Regions from separate parts of the Blastococcus sp. SYSU DS1024 genome, predicted to be linked through region 2. Evidence: riboswitches for the same ligand, from Rfam matches in the RefSeq annotation. Region 2 holds a riboswitch; each other region holds the start of a gene.
The links. A riboswitch is a leader RNA that binds a small molecule or an ion and turns the genes downstream of it on or off. The one in region 2 is predicted to bind cyclic di-AMP.
Positions count from the first base shown of each region.

Region 1: linked by a shared signal. The riboswitch ahead of ACI79S_RS06380 (hypothetical protein) and the one ahead of ACI79S_RS15495 (LysM peptidoglycan-binding domain-containing protein) in region 2 are both predicted to bind cyclic di-AMP.
Region 3: linked by a shared signal. The riboswitch ahead of ACI79S_RS14410 (C40 family peptidase) and the one ahead of ACI79S_RS15495 (LysM peptidoglycan-binding domain-containing protein) in region 2 are both predicted to bind cyclic di-AMP.

Region 1 is NZ_JBJHAA010000005.1:39,404-46,306, reverse strand. Features, by position in the region: gene ACI79S_RS06390 (protein kinase domain-containing protein) at 1-81, opposite strand, end outside; gene ACI79S_RS06385 (SDR family oxidoreductase) at 315-1,061, shown strand; gene ACI79S_RS06380 (hypothetical protein) at 1,084-1,965, opposite strand; cyclic di-AMP (ydaO/yuaA leader) riboswitch at 2,223-2,374, opposite strand; gene ACI79S_RS06375 (bifunctional 3'-5' exonuclease/DNA polymerase) at 2,527-4,191, opposite strand; gene ACI79S_RS06370 (DNA-directed RNA polymerase subunit alpha C-terminal domain-containing protein) at 4,204-4,782, opposite strand; gene ACI79S_RS06365 (saccharopine dehydrogenase family protein) at 4,831-6,060, opposite strand; gene ACI79S_RS06360 (glycoside hydrolase family 13 protein) at 6,206-6,903, shown strand, end outside.
Region 2 is NZ_JBJHAA010000017.1:69,525-76,427, reverse strand. Features, by position in the region: gene ACI79S_RS15510 (sulfite exporter TauE/SafE family protein) at 1-385, shown strand, start outside; gene ACI79S_RS15505 (NAD-dependent epimerase/dehydratase family protein) at 476-1,471, opposite strand; gene ACI79S_RS15500 (DUF5994 family protein) at 1,550-2,050, opposite strand; cyclic di-AMP (ydaO/yuaA leader) riboswitch at 2,430-2,523, shown strand; gene ACI79S_RS15495 (LysM peptidoglycan-binding domain-containing protein) at 2,604-3,434, shown strand; gene typA (translational GTPase TypA) at 3,504-5,396, opposite strand; gene ACI79S_RS15485 (hypothetical protein) at 5,500-5,841, opposite strand; gene ACI79S_RS15480 (GNAT family N-acetyltransferase) at 5,906-6,433, shown strand; gene ACI79S_RS15475 (YceI family protein) at 6,556-6,903, opposite strand, start outside.
Region 3 is NZ_JBJHAA010000015.1:55,730-62,632, reverse strand. Features, by position in the region: gene ACI79S_RS14420 (D-alanyl-D-alanine carboxypeptidase family protein) at 1-1,390, shown strand, start outside; gene ACI79S_RS14415 (hypothetical protein) at 1,474-1,782, shown strand; cyclic di-AMP (ydaO/yuaA leader) riboswitch at 1,968-2,145, shown strand; gene ACI79S_RS14410 (C40 family peptidase) at 2,163-3,242, shown strand; gene ACI79S_RS14405 (M48 family metallopeptidase) at 3,933-5,198, shown strand; gene ACI79S_RS14400 (glycosyltransferase family 4 protein) at 5,195-6,319, shown strand; gene ACI79S_RS14395 (AMP-dependent synthetase/ligase) at 6,364-6,903, opposite strand, start outside.

The sequences.
Region 1 (6,903 bases), on a different contig from region 2:
GCCCATCCCGCCGACGGCGATGAGTTCCTGCAGCTGGTAGCGGCCGTCCAGGCACCGTCGACTGGTTCCGGCCGTCGTCACTCCCGAATCCCCTCGTGTCGGTGCCGCGTGGTCGCGCCCGCGCGTCCCGTGCTCGTGCGTCCTCCCGGTGTGCCCGTCCGGAGGCCCGCTGAACCCCGATGGAGCCCACGAGGTGGAACCCGGTGGGTGCCACCGGGCGCCGGCGGTGCCGGTCACGCTCCCCCTGCGGGGCTCTCGTACCGTGCGTGCCGGCCGGCCGCAGGGGCTCGCCGCACCGATCGACAGGAGCACCCATGAGCACCGGCGTCGTCCTCATCACCGGCGCGAGTTCCGGCCTCGGCGAGGAGATGGCCCGGCAGTTCGCCGCCCGCGGCCACGACCTGGCGCTCTGCGCCCGGCGCACCGATCGGCTGGACGCCCTCGCCGCGGAGATCCGGTCGGCCACCGGCCGGCGGGTGGAGACCGCGGCGCTCGACGTCACCGACGCCGACGCCGTGCCCAGGGTCTTCGCCGCGTTCGCCGCGGCGTTCGGGGCGATCGACCGGGTGGTGGTGAACGCCGGCCTGGGCAAGGGCGCCCCCCTGGGCACCGGACGGGCCGACGCCAACCGCGAGACCGCGATGACGAACTTCGTCGGCGCGCTGGCGCAGTCGGAGGCGGCGCTGGAGATCTTCCGCCGCCAGGGCCGCGGTCACCTCGTGCTGATCTCCTCGATGTCGGCGCTGCGCGGCATGCGCCGGTCGATGACCACCTACGCCGCCACCAAGGCCGGGGTCGCGTCCCTCGCCGAGGGGCTGCGGGCGGAGCGGGTCCCCGGCCTGGACGTGTCGGTGATCTACCCGGGCTACATCCGGTCGGAGATGAACCAGCACGTGCAGCAGCGGACCCGGTTCATGGTGGACACCCCGACCGGCGTCCGCGCCATGGTGGCCGCCATCGAGGCCCGGCGGACCACGGCCTACGTGCCCGCGTGGCCCTGGGTGCCGCTCGGGCTGGCCATGCGGGTGCTGCCGCTGTCCGTGGTCCGCCGGCTCACCTAGGAACCGCCGCGGGACGGCGTGGTCAGTTGTAGTTCACGTGCACGTGGTCGAAGTGGTTGGCCGTCGCGCTGCCCCGGTTCTCCATGGCCTGCCACGACCCGCCCGCGGACGAGAGCATCCGCTGCTGCCAGATCAGGTAGTCCACGCCCAGCTCGGCCCAGTGGGCGCGGTGGTAGGCGACGATCGCGTCCCCGAGGGCGGCGTCGGACATCACCATGTAGTCCAGCGCGAGGCCCGAGGGGTGCCCGCCCGGGTCGGCGGCGCTGGCCCGGGTGCCGCCGAGGGTGATCCCCGCGGCGCCGGGGACGTTGCTGATCACGGCGTCCGCCGCGGTCTGGACCTGCGGCTTGACGCTGCCGGCGGTGTTGGAGATCCGGGCGACCGCCGTCGCCGCCACGGAGGCGGCGGCGGTCGCGGCGGCCCGGGCCTGCTGCTGCGTGGGCGTCGCCGCGGCGGGCGCTGCGGCCGCCTGCTCCGCGGCCGCGGCCTCCTCCGCCGCCTTCGCCTCGGCCGCCTCGGCCTCGGCGCGGGCGGCGGCCTCCGCCTCGGCCTGCTGCCGGTCGAGCTCGGCCTGGTCGGCCGCGGCCTGGGCCTCCTGGGCCGCGATCTGCTCGGCCTCGCGGCTGCTGCGGCTGGCCGCCAGGTCCTGCAACGGGGCGAGGTCCTCGGCGACGTCGACCGGCCCGGAACGCGAGGTCAGCCCCAGCTCCTGGGCGACGCTCACCGACTGCGGGGTGCCGGCCTCGGCCTGGGCGCCCGGGTCCACGCCGACGAGGGTGTTGACCAGGAGGGCGCCGGCGGCGGCCACCCCGAGGTAGAGCGCGGGACGGCGGAGGCCCGAGGGCGGGCGACGGCGGAGGGCGAGCGGGCCACGACGGCCCGAGGTGGTGGTGCGGGGATCCATGGGTGCGGGTGCTCCGGGGGTGCGGCGGGGTCGGCCGGGCGAGGCGGACCGCGAGGGATGCGGGCTGCGGACCGGCGCCGGGTCGCGGGGCCACCGGGCACCGGCGGCTCGGCCGGTGCGGTTCATCGGTGGCGGTGGGCGACCGGCGGGACGCCGGGTGCGCGTGCGGTCAGGTCCGGGGACGCCCCTGGAGGCGGCGGTGCCGGCGGGCGCGTGGTGGTGCGGCAGTGCAGGGGCGCGCCATGCGGCGGCTCTCCGTTTCTTCCGTCGTGCCGCCTACCGGGTTAGCTGACGGATTCGGGCTCAGAAGTTGCCCTACCCGCACCAGGACGTGCCCGGCGCGCGATTCACCCCAGAACTTCGGTGGGTCCCCGGCTCACCCCGAAGGGCAACTCGGCGGCGCCCGGCAGACCTCCCCGGATGGGGAGAGAACGATCGGTCGGGCTCCGCCACGGTAACCGTCGTTATGCAGTCGTGACAATGCGGAAGCGGCCACTTCCGCAGATCGTGACGCGTGTCGCGGCAGCTCGCCGGCCCCTTCGGTGGTGTAGGGCGGGCCGTTCAGCCCGCGTCGGCCCAGGACCGGACGACGGCGACGTCGAGCGGGAAGTCCACCGGGAAGGCGCCGAACAGCAGCCGCCCGGCCGTGGTGGCCGCGGCGCGCACCGCCTCGGCCACGGCGTCGGCCAGGTGCTCGGGGGTGTGCACGACGACCTCGTCGTGCAGGAAGAAGGCCAGGTGCGCCCGGGTCTCCAGCGGCCCGTCGCCGCCCAGCCGCCAGAGCCGGTTGCGGAGGTCGGCCAGCCAGCACATCGCCCACTCCGCTCCGGTGCCCTGGACGACGAAGTTGCGGGTGAACCGGCCCCAGGCGCGGCGGGCGCGGTCGCGGTCCTCCCGGGACCCGGCCTGATCCGCGGCCTCGCCGAGCCCGTCCGCCCGCTGCGCCCACGCCCCGGTGGGCGACGGCGACCCCCGGCCCAGCAGGGTGTGCACCACCTCGCCGCGCTCGCCGGCCCGGGCGGACTCCTCGACCAGGCCGATGGCGCGCGGGTAGCGGCGGGCGAGCCGGGGCATCATGCGACCGCTCTCCCCGCGCGTGCCGCCGTACATGGCGCCGAGGATGCCCAGCTTCGCCTCCGTCCGGGTCGCCACTGCACCACCGGCGACCATGCCCGCGTAGAGGTCCGAGGCCCGCGCCGCCTCGGCCATCGCGGTGTCCGCGCTCATCCCGGCGAGCACCCGGGGCTCCAGCTGGGCCACGTCGGCGACGACGAACCGCCAGCCGTCGTCCGCGACCGCCGCGGGGCGGATGAGCGTGGGCACCGAGAGCGCACCCCCGCCGTGGGACGCCCACCGACCCGTGACCACCCCGCCCGGCAGGAAGGCCGAGCGGAACCGCCCCGCCTGCACCCAGGTCTCCAGCCAGCTCCAGCCGTTCGCCGTGAGCAGCCGCATCAGCTTCTTGTACTCGAGCAGCGGGGGGACGCACGGGTGGTCGAGCTGCTCGAGGGTCCACGAGCGGGTGTCGGCCACCGGGAGACCGGCCTGCTGGAGGGCCCGCAGCAGCTCGGCCGGCGAATCGGGGTTGAGCGACGGGGTGCCCAGCGCCGCGCGGATCTCGCCCAGCAGCCGCTCGAGCACCGCGGGGCGCCCACCGCTTCCCGGGCGCGGGCCGAGCAGGTCGGTGAGCAGGCGCTCGTGCACGTCCGCCCGCCACGGCAGGCCGGTGTGCGTCATCTCGGCGGCCACCAGGGCGCCGGCGGACTCCGCCGCGAGCAGCAGCGCGAGCCGGTCGCCGTGCGGGGAGGCGGCCAGGGCCGCCTGCTGGCGCCGCTGCTCGGCCACCGGGTCGAGCAGGTCGGCCGGGTCGGCCAGCGGGAAGAGGGCGGACTCCGGCGGCGGGCCGGGCTGCAGCGCGTCCCACCCGTGGGTGTCGTCCCCCGTGAGCAGCTCCTGGGCCGCGAACGGGGACCGTCGCAGGATCGCGTGCCCGAGCCGCAGGTCGGTGCAGCGCTCGACGCGGACCCCCGCCGCCAGCAGCGCGGGGTACCAGCGGGTGGTGTCGTCCCACACCCAGCGGACGGGTGCGGCAGCGGCCTCCCGCTGCGCCACGACGGCGGGCAGTCCCCCGGCCGGGACGCGAGTGACCGACCCCGTCGACCCGTCGTCGGCGAGCTCGGTGATCTCCACCGCGGACTCCCGGCGGCGGAGCAGGACCCGCTGCACGTGCGGTCGGCCCTACCGGGCGGACGGGCCGCCCCGGCCGAGCAACCGGTGCAGGCAGCGCGCCGGGGCACCGAGGACGGCCCGGGCCACGTGCACGCCCAGCCGCAGCAGGTCGGCGTAGTCGGGCGGGCGGACGGTGGCACCCGCCCCGGCCCGGCCGGGTGACGGCCGGTCGGCGGCCGGCCCCCGGGCCTCGTCGACCGGCGGGGCCGGCGCCTGGGCCTCGGTGAGGAGCAGGTCGACCGCCGACCGGCGTCGCGGGCCCCGGAGCGAGTCGAACGACGGGATGGCCGGCGCCACCGGACCGTCGTCCTCGGACGGCTCGTCACCGCCCGGCCGCCCACCGGTCGGCCGGCTGCCCACCGCCGCGCCGGCGCCCGGCAGCTCGGCCGGCGGCTCCGGGACGACGGCGCGGATCGCCGCGACCAGGCCCGGTCCGAGGCCGGCGACGGCGCCGAGCTCCCTCCGGGTGAGCGCGGCGAGCGCCTCGACGTCGGTGATCCCCGCCCGGGTCAGCGCGCTGACGGCCCGCGTCGGCAGACCCAGGTCACGGATCGTCCCGGCGCGCTGTCCCGCTGAGCTGGTCGGCATGTCGGTCAACCCTAGCGATGCCGGCTCGCGGTCGCGCCGGCAGCACGGTCAGACCTCGGTCACCTCGTAGGTGTGCCCCGCCGCGCGCAGCCGCTCCACGAGCACCTCCCCCAGCGCCGTCGCCGGCGTCAGCGAACCGGCCCGGTCGGGCAGCCGCTCCCCGTCGAGGGCGAGCGCCAGCGCCGCCTCGCCGAGCATGACGGCGGTGGCGGCGTAGCCCGGGTCGCCACTGCCCGCCGCGGTCGCGCGGTAGCGGCGGCCGCCCTCGGTGGTGGCGTCGACCACCATCCGGAACCAGCCCTTCCGCCGGACGGACTCGCTCGGCCCGCTGCCCGGCGCGGGCAGCACCCGGTCCAGCAGCGCGCGGGTGGGCGCCAGGCTCATGGCGGACACGGTGGCGACCAGCCCGGCGGAGACACCGGCCGCTGCCACGGCACCGAACGGCCCGCGCCCCACCCCCATGACCTCGCCGTAGCGCAGGTCGCGCCCGTACGCCCAGCCCTGGAGCGCGTTGCTTCGCCGCACGATGCGGGTGTTGAACGGCGCCATGACGAAGGCGGCCGTCCATCGCCCGTCGTCGGTCCGGCTCGGCAGCGCGCCGTCGGGGGGCTGCGGGGTGTCGGGCTCGGCAGCCCGGTCCGGGCTCAGCGCGAACGGGTCGCCGACGACGCGACGCAGCAACGGGTCCTCCTGCATCGCCTCCACCTGGGCCCGCATCGAGTCGATCGTGCCGCCGCTGAACCCACCCCGGGCCGTGGCGACCAGCTGGACGTCGCGGAGGCCTCCTGCACCGTCGGCGGCGGCCCGCCGTCCCAGCAGGAGGACGCTGAGGTCGGACGGGATGGAGTCGTAGCCGCAGGCGTGGACGAGGCGGGCGCCGGTCTCCTTCGCGGCGGCGTCGCATCGCTCGATGGCGTCACGGACGAACAGGACCTCACCGGTCAGGTCGGCGTAGTGCGTGCCGGCCCGCGCGCAGGCCTCCACCACCGGCAGCCCGTACCGGGCGTAGGGGCCGACCGTGGTGACCAGCACCCGGGTGGCGCAGGCGAGCGCGTCCAGCGACGCGGGATCGGTGGAGTCGGCCTCCTCCAGCGGCCAGTCGCGGCCGGCGGCCGGCAGCGCGTCGCGGACCTCCTCCAGGCGCCGCCGGGAGCGTCCGGCCAGCGCGATGCGGGTCTCCTGCGGTGCGTGCTCGGCCAGGTAGGCCGCGAGCAGCCGCCCGACGAAGCCGGTGGCCCCGTAGACGACCAGGTCATAGGTCCGTCCCTCATCTGCCATGCCGCCATCCTGACCTGCCCGGGGAGCACCGGCAGCCCGCGCTCCCCCGGGGCGCCACCTCACGGGGAGGTCACGGGATGGCACACGGGTCACTCCGACCTCCCCCGTGCGCAAGGAACTGCGGGGAGGTGCCGATGGAGGTCGCATGGCAGTGCGGCTCGCAACGGTGCGGACCGCGACCCGTCATCAGGTCGCGGCCCAGACGTCGACGTCCCCGTGGTGGCGGTCGGCGGTGGTCTACCAGGTCTACCTGCGCTCGTTCGCCGACGGCAACGGCGACGGCATCGGGGATCTCGCCGGGCTGCGGTCCCGGCTGCCCTACCTGGCGTGGCTGGGTGTCGACGCGGTGTGGATCAACCCGCACTACCCCTCCGGGGGTGCCGACGGCGGCTACGACATCGTCGACTACCGCGCCGTCGACCCCGACTACGGTGACGTCTCCGACCTGGAGGCGCTCGTCGCCGAGGCCCGCGCCCTCGGCCTGCGCGTGGTGCTCGACGTCGTCCCCAACCACACCTCCGACCAGCACCCGTGGTTCCAGGCCGCGCTGGCCGACCCGGACTCCCCGGAGGCCGACCGCTACCACTTCGCGCCGCCGTCGGAGGAGCCGCCGAACAACTGGCAGTCGCTCTTCGGCGGACCGGCCTGGTCGCGCACCCCCGACGGCCGCTGGTACCTGCACCTGTTCGCCCCCGAGCAGCCCGACCTCAACTGGCGCGACCCGGCCGTCGCCGCCGACTTCGAGCGGACGCTGCGCTTCTGGCTCGACCGCGGCGTCAGCGGGTTCCGCGTCGACGTCGCCTACGGCCTGTTCAAGGACGCCGGCCTGCGGGACAACCCGGG
Region 2 (6,903 bases):
GCTGCTCGCCGGTGGTCTCGTCGCCGCCCCGATCGCGGCGTGGCTGGTGCGGCACATCCCGCCGCGCATGCTGGGCTCCCTGGTCGGCGGGATGATCGTGCTCACCAACACGCGCACGCTGCTGCGCAGCGACTGGGTGGACGCCGGCGACGTCGTCAGCGCGCTGGTCTACGCCGTGCTCGCGGTGGTCTGGGTCCTGGCCGTCGTCCACTCCTACCGCCGGTACCGGCAGGACGCGCGGCTGGAGTCGGCCGACGCCGTCGCCGCGCTGGCCGAGCAGAACGTGGCCGCCGACACGACCGACCCCGGCGAGGCGCCGGTCCGCGCCGCCGCTCCCGCCGACGAGCCCGTGGCCGCCGGCCGCCCCAGCGCCCCCCGCGACTGAGGGCTGCGCCGGGATCAGGTGACCTGATCGTGCAGCGTCCTCCCTCACCGCAGGAGGTGAGGGAGGACGCGCGATGATCAGGTTCGCTGATCATCGCGACGACAGCAGCGTCGCCTCCAGCTCGGCCGGGAGGCCGGGTCGGGGCTGGTCCGCGGGGCGGTGTGCCGGCGGCGCCGGCCGCTCGTGCGTCCGCAGCCACTCCCAGGTGTCGGCGACCGTCGACTCCAGCGCCCGCGTGGCCAGCCCGAGCTCGGCGGCGCGGGTGGTGTCGACGTCCCAGGCGGTGGGGGCGACCTCGTGGCGCAGCCACAGCGGCAGGTGCAGCCACTCCTGGACGCCGGCGGCGAGGAGGTCGGCCTCGGGCACCGGCGCCCACTCCGCCGCGCTCCCGGTGACGACCCGGCAGAGGTCGAGCAGGCCGCCCAGCGTCGTCATGCCCGCCGGCCCCGTGGCGTTGACCGCACCCGTGCGGCCCTGCTCGGCCATGTCCACCAGCCACGCGGCGAGGTCGCGGGCGTCGACCAGCGCGATCGGCTGGGCGACCCCCTCGGCCGGGACGACCACCCGACCGCCGCGCGCGATGCGCTCCAGCCACCAGCCGAGGCGGTGGACCGGGTCGTAGGGGCCGACGATCAGGCCGGCACGGGCGGTGAGGAAGCGGCCGCCGACGGCCGCGGCGAGTTCCCGCTCGGCGAAGGCCTTGATCGCTCCGTACTCGTCGTCGTCGTCGGCGCCCTCCGTCCGCTCGCCGTCCTCGGGGCCGAGCGGGCCCGGCGGCCAGTTCCGGTAGGCGTTGAGGCTGCTCACGAAGACGTAGGAGCGGACCCCGCCGAGCGCCGCCGCGGCGTTGCGGGCGGCGGCCCGGGTCTGGCAGGAGGTGTCGACGACGAGCTCCGGCTCCCACTCCCCCAGCGTGCGCGGCAGCGCACGGGGGTCGTCACGGTCGCCGTGCAGCGCCCGCACGCCCTCCGGCGGCGCGCCCGTGACGCCCCGGGTGAAGGTGGCGACGTCGTGCCCCCGCCCGAGCGCGGCACCGACCACGTGCCGACCGAGGAAGTGGGTGCCGCCGAGGACGAGGAGTCTCATGCCGACCACTCCAGCCCGGTCGGCGCCCACGCGTCCAGGGCGTTCGCCGGCAGCGGATCGGCCGTCGGCGGACGACCGCTACACCGCGCGGGACACCGGCAGCGTGGGCACCTGCGGGAGGGGCGTGGACCGGGCCGCGGCGAGCACCATCTGGGGCGAGGACGGCAGGCCGCGCCGGGTGCAGAGCCGCAGCGCCCGGGCGCCGGTGAGGACGTCGGTCTCCGGCGGGACGACCAGCAGGTCGGCGCGGCGGTTGCCCCCGGCCCAGGTGAGGCAGACGACCTGAGGGTCCATGCTGCGGAAGCCGCCGGCGCGCACCGTGCGGCCCAGCACCTCCAGCTTGCGGGGGGCCGGCTCCCAGGCCTCGAGGGCGTAGGTGAACCGCTCCACCCGCACACCGCGCCGCTCCAGCGCGGCGACCAGCTCGGGCAGCTCCACGGCGAGGTCCCGGCTCCGCGGGAACCACGCACCGTCGAACGCCGAACCGCCCGATCCGGCGTCGGCGCGCAGGCTCACCCGGACGTCGATCCCACCCCGGAAGCCCTCGGCCGCCGGAACCGTACGGGTGATCGTCGCCATGAGCGTTCGGCCGCCTTCCTCGTTCCCAGGGAGCCGGGAGACGGCTCCGACGCCAACGTAGGCCGGGTGCGCGGCGGGCTCCCCCGACGGTGCGGCGGGCGCGTCGGACCGCTCCGGCCAGCCATCACGATTCGTGACCTACCGAGCACATACCCGCGCAGCCGTCCGGACTGCCGCCCGGCGGGAGGGCTGCGCACGGACAGTCGGCAGCACACCACGGGGCGTCAGTCCTCGCGGGGGGACGCGGGACAGGTGCTCCGCGGAGTTGCTGCCGGGGACGGCGGTCTGCCTACCGTGCGGCGTCCACCACCGGGTGGGCCCGGATGGCGGACCGCCGAACCTGCCCACCGCCACCGGACCGTGCACACGACGGGCAGGCGCGGGGGACCCACGAGAACCTGGCCCTCGGCCTCGGGGTGAAGCCGCAGCACGCGGCCGGGCAGCTCTCGCCCGAACCCGACAGCTAACCCCGCAGGCGGCGAGAGGCTTCCCCATGCTCAAGCACCGCACGGCGCGACTCGGTCGCCCCACCCGCACCTCCGCCACGGCAGCTGTGGCACGTCCGGCCGTGGTCCTCGCGGCCGCGGCGGCCGCCTCCTTCGCGATCGCCGCTCCCGCCCACGCCCACTCCGGGGAGCACACGGTCGTCCCCGGTGACACGCTGGGCGGGCTCGCGGCCGCCCACGGCACCTCGTGGCAGACCCTCCACGCCGACAACCTCGCCACCATCGGCGCCGACCCGAACGTGCTGCGCGTCGGGCAGGTCCTCGTCATCGGCGGATCGGGCGCCGCGCCCGCCGCCCCCGCCGCCCCCGCCGTCCCGAGCGCGCCGGCCGCCGTCGGCGAGTACGTGGTCCAGGCGGGCGACACGCTGGGCGGTATCGCCGCCGGCCACGGCACCACCTGGGAGCAGTTGCACGCCCTGAACCTCGATGTCGTCGGTGCCGACCCGAACGTGCTGCGCGTCGGTCAGCGGCTCGCCCTCGGCGGCGGCACGGCGGCGGTGCCGGAGCGCGCCAGCCGGGCCGCGGACCGGTCGGCCCCGGACGCGGCGGCCTACGGCGCGTGGGATCCCCACGTGCGCCCCGCCGTGGGAGAGATCGCCGCGCAGTTCGGCATCTCGACGGTGTTGACCCGCCCCGGCCACAGCCCCACGGAGGGGCTCGCCGCCGACTTCATGGTCTACGACGACCGGGCCACGGGCGACGCGGTCGCCCAGTACGTCATCGACAACGCGGCGCGCCTCGGCGTCGAGTACGTCATCTGGCACCAGCAGATCGCCGGCACGTGGACGGGTTGGGCGTGGCAGGCCATGGAGGACCGTGGATCCGCCACGGCCAACCACATGGACCACCCGCACGTGGCCTTCGCACCGGCGCCGTAACGGCACCCGCGACGCAGCGAGCCCCTGCCCGGATCACCGGACAGGGGCTCGCTGCGCACCGGGGGCGGATCAGCTGGGCTTGGGCTTGCGGTTCTTGGCCTTGCCGCGCTCGGTCTGGTCCAGGACCACCTTGCGGATGCGGACACTGGCCGGCGTCACCTCGACGCACTCGTCCTCGGCGCAGAACTCCAGCGCCTGCTCCAGGTTCAGGATCCGCGGCGGGATGAGCCGCTCCAGCTCCTCGGAGGTGGACTTGCGCATGTTGGTGAGCTTCTTCTCCTTGGTGATGTTCACGTCCATGTCGTCCGGACGCGAGTTCTCACCGACGATCATGCCCTCGTAGACCTCGGTGCCCGGCTCGACCATGAGCTGGCCGCGCTCCTGCAGCGAGAACATCGAGTACGTCGTCGCCACGCCCTGGCGGTCGGCCACGAGCGAGCCGGTCGGGCGGGCGCGCATGTCGCCCAGCCACGGCTCGTAGCCCTCGAGGTTGTGGTTGAGGACGCCGGTACCGCGCGTCTCGGTGAGGAACTCGGTGCGGAACCCGATGAGGCCGCGCGACGGGACGATGTACTCCATCCGCGCCCAGCCGGTGTCGTGGTGCACCAGGTTCTCCAGCCGCGCCCGGCGAACCGCGAGCGCCTGGGTCAGCGTGCCGACGTACTCGCCCGGGGTGTCGATGGTGACCCGCTCGACCGGCTCGTGCAGCTTGCCGTCGATGGTCTTGGTGACCACGGTCGGGCGACCGACCGTGAGCTCGAACTCCTCCCGGCGCAGCTGCTCGACGAGGATGGCCAGCGCCAGCTCGCCGCGGCCCTGCATCTCCCAGGTGTCGGGCCGCTCGGTGGGCAGCATGCGCACCGAGACGTTGCCGACCAGCTCCTGGTCGAGCCGGTTCTTGATCAGGCGGGCGGTGAGCTTCTTGCCGGACTTGCCCGAGATCGGCGAGGTGTTGATGCCGATCGTGATCGAGATCGAGGGCTCGTCGACGGTGAGCGGCGGCAGCGGCCGCGGGTCGTTCGGGTCGGCGAGGGTGTCGCCGATCATGATGTCCTCGATGCCGGCGATGGCGACCAGGTCGCCGGGGCCGGCGCTCTCGGCCGGGGTGCGGGTGAGGCCCTCGGTGACGAGCAGCTCGGTGATCTTGACGTTCTTGATGGTGCCGTCGACCTTGCACCAGGCCACCTGCTGGCCCCGCTTCATCTCACCGGAGTGCACGCGCAGCAGCGCGAGCCGGCCGAGGAACGGCGAGGCGTCGAGGTTGGTGACCTGCGCGCGCAGCGGCTCCTCGGCGTCGTAGGTCGGCGCCGGAACGGTGTCCAGCAGCGTCTTCACCAGCGGCCCGAGGTCCGGGCTGTCGGGCACGGTGCCGTTCTCGGGGCGGTTGAGCGACGCCTGCCCGGTGCGCCCGTTGCAGTAGACGATCGGGAACTCGAGGGCGTCGGCGTCCAGGCCGGCGTCCTCCATCAGCTCCATGAACAGCTCGTAGCACTCGTCGACGACCTCGGCGATGCGGGCGTCACCGCGGTCGGTCTTGTTCACCGCGAGGATGACCGGCATCCCCTTGGCCAGCGCCTTGCGCAGCACGAACCGGGTCTGCGGCAGCGGCCCCTCGGAGGCGTCGACCAGCAGGACCACGCCGTCGACCATCGACAGCCCGCGCTCGACCTCACCCCCGAAGTCGGCGTGACCGGGGGTGTCGACGATGTTGACGACCACCGGGTTGCCGTCCTCGTCGGCCAGGCGGATCGCGGTGTTCTTGGCGAGGATGGTGATGCCGCGCTCGCGCTCGAGGTCCATCGAGTCCATCACGCGGTCCTGCGTGGTGTCGGCGTCGGTACCCTCGCCCTTGGCGCGCCCCAGGGCGCCGGCCTGGCGGAGGAGGGCGTCGACCAGGGTCGTCTTGCCGTGGTCGACGTGGGCGATGATCGCCACGTTGCGCAGGTCGTTGCGGGTGGGCATGCGGAAGGGCACCTCGGGCAGCTCGGGGTCGCGCCGCGCGGACGCGCGCGGGCTAGCAGGACAACGACCTCCGAGGCCGCGACCTTCCCTCCACTCTAGGTGCTCAGCGCGCGGACACCGTCTCCCGCTGCTTGTCGACCACCCCGTAGGTGGCCCCTGCGGCGGCGACAGTGACCAGACTCACCGCGAACCAGGCGGGGAAACCGGCGCCCAGGGCGAGGACGTGTGCCAGGACGAAGGCGCCGATGTAGAGGGCGGCGAGCCCCGCGGTGACGGCGGGGCCCCGCCGTCGGGCGGCGATCCAGGCGGCTCCGGCGCCGCAGACGGCGAACACCGCGCCGCCGAGCGCCCGGACGCCGGTGCCCTGCGCGATGCCGAAGCCTGCGGCCAGCCCGACGGCGACCAGGAGCGAGGCGGGGATCCGGGACAGGGACGGCGTCGACATGCCGACCAGTGTCCCAGCGGGGACGGCTACGGGTCGATGCGCCAGGGTGGGGCAGGGTGAGCGGATGACCACGAGGACCCGCCTGCTGGCCATGGACGACGCGCCGGCACTGACCCGGATCGTCCTCGCGGACCGCGACTTCCTCGCCCCGTGGGAACCGCGGCGCGAGGAGTCCTACTTCACCGAGGAGGGCCAGCGCGAGGAGGTCCGCCGGGCCCTGGACCGGCACGCGCTGGGGCTGGGGCTGCCGCACGTCGTCCTGGACGCGGCCGGCGGGGTCGTCGGCCGGATCACGCTGAACAACATCGTGCGCGGCGCCTTCCAGTCGTGCAGCGTCGGCTACTGGGTGGGCGCGGCCAGCAACGGGCGGGGCCTGGCCACCGCGGCCCTCGGCGACATGCTCCGCCGGGCCTTCGGCGAGCTGGGCCTGCACCGCGTCGAGGCGGGGACGCTGGTGCACAACGCGGCGTCCCAGCGGGTGCTGGAGCGCAACGGGTTCACCCGCTATGGGCTTGCGCCGCAGTACCTGCGGATCGCGGGCCGATGGCAGGACCACTTCCTGTTCCAGGTGCTGAACCCTGCGACGACCTAGCGCCCGACCGACGCAGAAGGCCCCGGACGGCGAACCGTCCGGGGCCTTCGCGACGTGCTGGAACGGCGCCTCTGCAGGGTCCCGCGTCAAGCTCGCGAGACGCGGGGGCAGAGGGCTCCTTCTCAGGCGGTGCGGAGCACGGCCTCGATCTCGAGCTCGACGTTGATCTTGTCGCCGACGACGACGCCGCCGCCGTCCATCGGCATGTCGATGTCGACGCCGTACTCCTTGCGGGAGATCTCGGTCTTGGCGCTGAAGCCGGCGCGCGTGCCGCCGTAGGCGTCCGGGCCGAAGCCGTTGAGCTCGAGCTCGAGCACGACCGGCTTGGTGATGCCCTTGATGGTGAGGTCGCCCTCGACGGTCCAGTCGGCGCCGTCGGTCTTCACGCCGGTCGAGCGGAAGGTCATCACGGTGTGGTTGCCGACGTCGAAGAAGTCGGCGGACTTGATGTGCGCGTCCCGCTGCTCCTG
Region 3 (6,903 bases), on a different contig from region 2:
CCGGGACGGTGGCGCCCTCACCCCCCTGACGCTCCTGCTCACCGGTGGCGACCCGGGGGAGGTCCTCGCCGGCATGGGCTTCCTCGACGCCGTCGACGCGCACCTCGCCCACCTCATCGGCGTCGCGGAGAGCCACCGGCGCAGCGCCCTGGACCAGCAGCAGCGCGCCCAGGCCGCGCTCGGCGTGGCCCAGGAGCGGGCGGACGAGGTGGCCGCGCGGGTGGCCGCGCTGGAGGCGGCCGCCGATGCGGTGACCACGGAGCTCCACGACACGCTGGCCGTCGTCGACCGGCAGCTGGCGGCGCTCCAGGGGGAGCAGGTGTCGGTGAACGAGCAGACGGCGGCCAGCTGGCGGGCCTACGTCGACCAGCTCCGGACCGCCGGCCTCGGCGACGTGCCCGCCGCCGCGCTGCGGGAACCCGAGCGCAGCCTCCCCGACCGCCTCGCTCCGGTGGCCGCAGCCGCGGGTGGCGCGCAGCGCGGGGTGGCCCAGCTGCCCGGGCGGCCGAGCTCGCTCCTGGTCCTGCCCGCCGAGACCCTGACCGCCGTCAGCGGCGCGATGGAGGCCCTGGGGCAGCCGTACGCGCCCGGGACGGCGGGGCCGGAGTCCTGGGACTGCGGGTCACTGGTCCAGGTGGCCTACGGCCGGGCCGGTGTCCAGCTGCCCGCGACGCAGGAGGAGCTGTTCGCGAGCGCCGTATCCGTGGCCCCCGCCGACGTCCTCCCCGGTGACCTGGTCTTCCTGGGCTCGCCGGAGGCGGGCCTCGGGCACGTGGGCATCGCCCTGGACCCGCGGACCATGCTGACCGCCGACGCCCGGGCCGGCGCGGTCGTGGTGCGGACGCTGCCGGGCGACCAGGTGCTGGCGATCGGCCGCCCGGTCCTCGGCCAGCGGCCCCCCGTCGCCGTCCCGGCGCCGGCCGCGGGGACGCTGCGGACCGAGTGCGGCAACACCGTCTACCCACCCAGCTACGACGGCGCCCGCGCGTGGGGCGGCTACCCGAACGGCCTCATCCCGCCCAGCGCGATGTGCCCGCTCGGCGTCGGCGGGCACGCGCTGCGCTGCGATGCGGCCGCCGCCTACCGGGCCATGTCGGCGGCCTACGCGACCGCCTTCGGGAGCCCGCTGTGCCTCACCGACTCCTACCGGACCTACGCCGGCCAGGTGCGGCTGTACGGGGAGAAGCCGGCCCTGGCCGCGGTGCCCGGCACCAGCAACCACGGCTGGGGCCTGGCGGTGGACCTGTGCGGCGGCGTCCAGACGTTCGGCACCCGGCAGTACGCCTGGATGGTGGCCAACGCCGGGCGCTTCGGCTTCCTGCACCCCACGTGGGCCGACCCGGGCAACGGGCGCGAGGAGCCGTGGCACTGGGAGTACGCGGGCAGCTGACCCGGCGCGGGCCGACGGTGGCCCGGCGGAAATGTCGGTGGCCCTTCCTACCGTGCGCAGCAACTCACGGAGGAGAAGAAGCGATGCTCATCGATTGCGACACCTGCACCGCCCGGGGGACCGGTTGCGCCGACTGCGTCGTGACCGTGCTGCTGGGGGCCCCGCCCGGGTGGCAGGGGGTCGACCCGGTCGTCGTGCCGATGACCGGGCGGCCGCGTGGCGGGCCGGCCACGGCCGCCGAGGACGTCGTCGTCCCGCCGCCGGGCGTGGTGGTGGAGTTCGACGAGGTGGAACGCCGCGCCGTGCGCGCGCTGGCCGAGGGCGGCCTGGTTCCCCCGCTGCGGCATCCCGACGGGCACGGCGGGGAGCGGTCGGGACGGCGTACCGGTTGATCCCCGCCCGCCCGTGGCGAGGGACGGGTGTACACCCGATCGGGTGAATGCCCAGGTAGACGCGCCATCGCGGGGCACGTGGCCGTCGCACACGTCTCACCTGTTCCCGTTTGTCACAGGCGCATCACGGTCGTAGGGTTCCCTCCGTTCGGCCGGGTGGTCGTCATCCATCGATGGATGGCCTCGACCGGACACCGCCTAATCACCGCGTGGCGTGCACCACTGGCGCCCGAGGTGTACCGGGGACCCACCGCACTCTGGGGTGAGTTCTCCCGCCGTCGGCTCGCCGGTGCGCGGGGGATAGGGCCAGTCTTCCCAGCCCGAACCCGTCAGCTAACTCGGTCGGCGGTTGCAGCGGAAGAAACGGAGAGCCGCCGCACGTGGCGACCCCTCACGCACTACTGACGCACGCCCCCGAACAACTCCACACCGCCGGCCGGTGCAGCTCTGCCAGCGCCCGCCGCTTCGGACCGCTCCGTTCGGGGCTCCTGGTCAGCGCCGTCGCGGCCCTGACCGTCACCGTCCTCCCGGGTACCGCGTCGGCGGTTCCCGGCACCGCCGACGAGGTCGCCGCCCAGGTGGCCGAGGCCAGCCACGAGCTGGAGGTCGTCTCCGAGCAGCTCAACGAGGCGCGCGTCGTCCTCGAGGGCCACCAGCGCGACGCGCAGGCCGCGAGCGAGGCGGTCGCGGAGGCGGAGGCCCGGCTCGGTTCCCTCGACGGGCACATGCGCCGGCTGGCCCGCAGCGTCTACACGGGCAGCGGCATGTCGCAGCTCGACGTCCTGCTGACCAGCAACTCGGCCGACCAGCTGGTCGACCAGCTGGGCACCCTCGACGTCATCGCCGGGCACACCAGCGAGGTGCTCACCGAGGTGTCGCGGGCGGCCGAGGACGCGGAGCAGGCCCGCGACGCCGCCGAGAAGGCCGCGGCGGACGCCCGGCGGGCGGTGGAGCGGATCGCCGGCCAGCAGGAGGAGCTCGAGGCGAAGATCGCCGACTACCAGCGCCGGTACGAGGCGCTCACCGCGCCGCAGCAGGCGCAGGTGGCACAGGCCCACGGTGGCGCCGGTCTCCCGGCGCCCACCGGCAGCGTCATCGCGCCGAGCACGGCCGCCCAGGTGGCGGTGAACACCGCGCTCGCCCAGCTCGGCGACCCGTACGTGTGGGGTGCCGGCGGGCCGAACGCCTTCGACTGCTCGGGGCTGACGTCGTACGCCTACGCCGCGGCCGGGGTGACGCTCCCGCACTCCAGCCGGTCGCAGAGCCAGATGGGTAGGCCCGTCTCCCGCGGCGAGCTGCAGCCGGGCGACCTGCTGTTCTTCTACAGCCCGGTGAGCCACGTGGGCATGTACATCGGCAACGGCCAGATGGTGCACGCCTCCACGTCCGGCCAGCCGGTGAAGGTGGCGAGCGTGGACTCGATGGGGAGCTACAACAGCGCCCGTCGCATCGCCGGCTGACAGCTCCGGGAGCATCGCAGCGAGGGACGAGCGAGGAGCGGACCGGGGCGCGGAGGCCGGCTGGTGACATCGCCGGCTGACAGCTCCGGGAGCATCGCAGCGAGGGACGAGCGAGGAGCGGACCGGGGCGCGGAGGCCGGCTGGTGACATCGCCGGCTGACGGTTCCAGGCTGGTGACCGAGGGCCGGTGATCCCGACAGGGATCGCCGGCCCTCGGCGGTCCTGGGCGGTCCGGTGACCGAGGGCGCCGTCCGACGACCTCGGGCAGGCCCGGGGGAGCGTCCTGGCGCGATCTTCGCGTGCGCCCGGAGCCCCCTGGTCGAGCAGCAGGATGCCGACGAGGGCGGCCAGCACCGGATGGGTGCTCGTGAAGACGCCGAGGAAGCGCGGGGGCACGAACCGCAGGGTGGTGCGGTCGGCGGCGCAGGGGACGACCGACGACAGCCCCCCGGCGGCGACGGCACAAGTGGTCGCTGGAGGGGCCGGGGAGGACCAGGCCGGATTCGCACGTCGCGGTCGTCGACGCGGGGCCTTCACCGGCGCCGCTGACCTGCTGGGCACCTCCCAGGCGTCGGTGTCGCGCGCGGTGGCCGGGTTCGAACGGGAGCCCGGTGCCCGCGTGCCGCGGCCCGGGGGAGGAGCGGAGCCGGCGGGGAGGGCGCGGGGAGCCGCCCGCCTAGGATCGGCGGGGTGAGCGTTCGCCGGGCCGCCCTGGTGGCCGCGGCCCTGCTCGGGATCGCCGTCGTCGTCGTCATCGTCGTCCGCACCCCGTGGGACGTGCTGCCCGAGCCGCCCGGAGGACGCACCGAGCCCGACCCCACCGCGGGCCTGGATCCCGCGACGATCGAGCGCGCGGAGGCCTTCGCCGCCGCCCTGCGGCCCGCGTCGCTGCTCTCCCTGGTCCTCGGGCTGGCGGTCTCGGCGGTGCTCGGGCTCACCCCGCTGGGGGCCCGCCTGATGCGTGCGGTGGGGGCGCGGTGGGGCGACCGGTGGGTCGTGCAGGTGCTGCTGGGCGTGCCGGTCCTGCTCCTCCTGGGACGCGTGGTGACCCTGCCGATCTCCGCCTACGCGGAGGCCGTGCGCACGCGCTACGGCCTGTCCACCCGTGGCTGGGGGCTCTGGCTGCGCGACGTCGCCGTCTCGCTGGCCATCAGCGCGGCGCTGACCGTCGTCGTGGTGCTGGCCTTCCTGTGGCTGGTCCGTCGCGCGCCGCGCACCTGGTGGGCCTGGGGCGGGGCGGCAGCGGCCGGCTTCGTCGTCGTCGGCTCGTTCCTCTACCCGGTGGTCATCGAGCCGGCGTTCAACACCTTCGAGCCGCTGCCGGCGGGCGAACTGCGCAGCGACCTGCTCGCCCTCGCGGAGGAGAACGGCACCCCGGTCCAGGACGTGCTGGTCTCCGACGCCTCCCGGCGGACGACGGCGTTGAACGCCTACGTCTCCGGGTTCGGCTCGACCCGGCGGATCGTCGTCTACGACACCGTCCTCGGCCGGCTGCCCGATGCGGAGATCGAGTCGATCGCGGCGCACGAGCTGGGGCACGTGGCCGCCGACGACGTCCTGACCGGCACGCTCATGGGCGCGCTGGGCGCGGGTGCGGCGACCGCGCTGCTGGGCTGGCTGCTGACCTGGACGCCCCTGCTGCGCCGCTCGGGGGCGCCGTCGGCCGGCGACCCCCGCGTGGTCCCCCTGCTGCTGTTCCTGGTCGCCGTGGGCGGCCTGCTGTCCACGCCGGTGCAGAACCTGGTGTCGCGCCAGATCGAGGCCCGCGCGGACCTGCACACCCTCGACCTCACCCGCGATCCGGAGGCATTCATCGCCATGCAGCAGCGGCTCGCCAGGGCCAACCTCAGCGATCCGGATCCGCCGGCGGCCTGGCACTGGTTCTTCGGCAGCCACCCCACGACCGCGCAGCGCATCGCGATGGCCGAGGACTGGGCGCGCCTGGAGGGGCCGTGAGCCGGACGCTGGTCGTCACGAACGACTTCCCGCCCCGGCAAGGAGGCATCCAGACGTTCGTGGCCGCGCTGCTGGAGCGGCGGCCACCGGACTCGCTGGTCGTGCTGGCGTCGGACGCACCGGGCTCGGCCGAGCACGACCGGTCGCTGCCCTATCCCGTGGTGCGCCGGCCGACCGGGATGCTCCTCCCGACGCGGGCGACCGCCCGCGCGGCGGTGGAGCTGGTGGAGCGGTACGGCTGCGACACCGCGTTCTTCGGGGCGGCCGCGCCGCTGGGGCTGCTCGCGCCGACGCTGCGCGCCGCCGGGGTCGAGCACCTGGTCGGCGCCACGCACGGGCACGAGACCGGCTGGGTCGCCCTTCCGGGCAGCCGGCAGGTGATGCAGCGGATCGCCGCCGGTCTGGACGTCCTCACCTACATCAGCGAGTACACCCGTGACCGCCTCGCCCCGCCGCTCGGGGGCCGCACCCGGCTGGCCCAGCTCTCGCCCGGGGTCGACATCGACCGGTTCGCCCCCGGCGTCGACGGCACGGCGGTGCGCGCCCGGCACGGGCTCGGTGACGCACCGGTCGTCGTCTGCGTCTCCCGCCTGGTCGCCCGCAAGGGGCAGGACGTGCTCGTGGCGGGCTGGCCGCAGGTCCTCGCCCGGCACCCCGGCGCCCGGTTGCTGCTGGTCGGCGGCGGCCCGGCCGAGGCCTCCCTCCGCCGCGCCGTCGCCCGGGCTGGGCTCCAGGACTCGGTGGTCCTGACCGGCCCGGTGGACCACGACGAGCTGCCGGCGCACTATGCCGCCGGGGACGTGTTCGCCATGCCCTGCCGCACCCGGCGCGGGGGCCTGGACGTCGAGGGCCTCGGCATGGTCTTCCTCGAGGCCGCGGCCTGCGCCCGACCGGTCGTCGCGGGCACCTCGGGCGGGGCGCCGGAGGCGGTGCGCGACGGCGTCACCGGCCACGTGGTGGACCCGCGGTCACCGGAGGCGGTGGCGGCGGCGCTGTCGGGGCTGCTCGACGACCCGGCGCGCGCCCGGGCGATGGGCCTGGCCGGTCGCGGCTGGGTCGAGCAGCGGTGGTCCTGGACGTCGATCGCCGAGACCTTCGACGAGCTCCTCACGAAGCACTGAGGCCCGCCGCGCGGGGAGCGCGGCGGGCCTCGGTGGGCAGGGGCTCAGCGGGAGTACAGGGCCTCGACGTCGGAGCCGAACTCCTTCATGACCACGTTCCGCTTCAGCTTCAGGCTGGGCGTCAGCATCCCGTTGTCCTCGGTGAAGTCGGTGCCCAGCACCGTGAACTTCTTGATCGCCTCGGCCTGGGAGACCGCCTTGTTGGCCTCCTGCACCGCGGCGTCGAGCTCGGCGAGCACGTCGGGGTCCTCGCGCAGCTGGGCGGCGGTGAGGGAGGTGTCCTTGCCCTTGGACTCCAGCCACTGCGGCAGTGCTTCCTCGTCGAGGGTCACCAGCGCGGCGATGTAGGGGCGCTGGTCGCCGACGACGATGCACTGGCTGACCAGCCGGTGGGCGCGCAGCCGGTCCTCCAGCACCGCGGGGGCGACGTTCTTGCCGCCCGCGGTCACCAGGATCTCCTTCTTCCGGCCGGTGATCCTGAGGAAGCCGTGCGCGTCGAGCTCACCGATGTCACCGGACCGGAAGAACCCCTCGGAGTCGATGGCCTCCTTCGTCGCCTCCGGGTTGTTCCAGTAGCCGCGCAT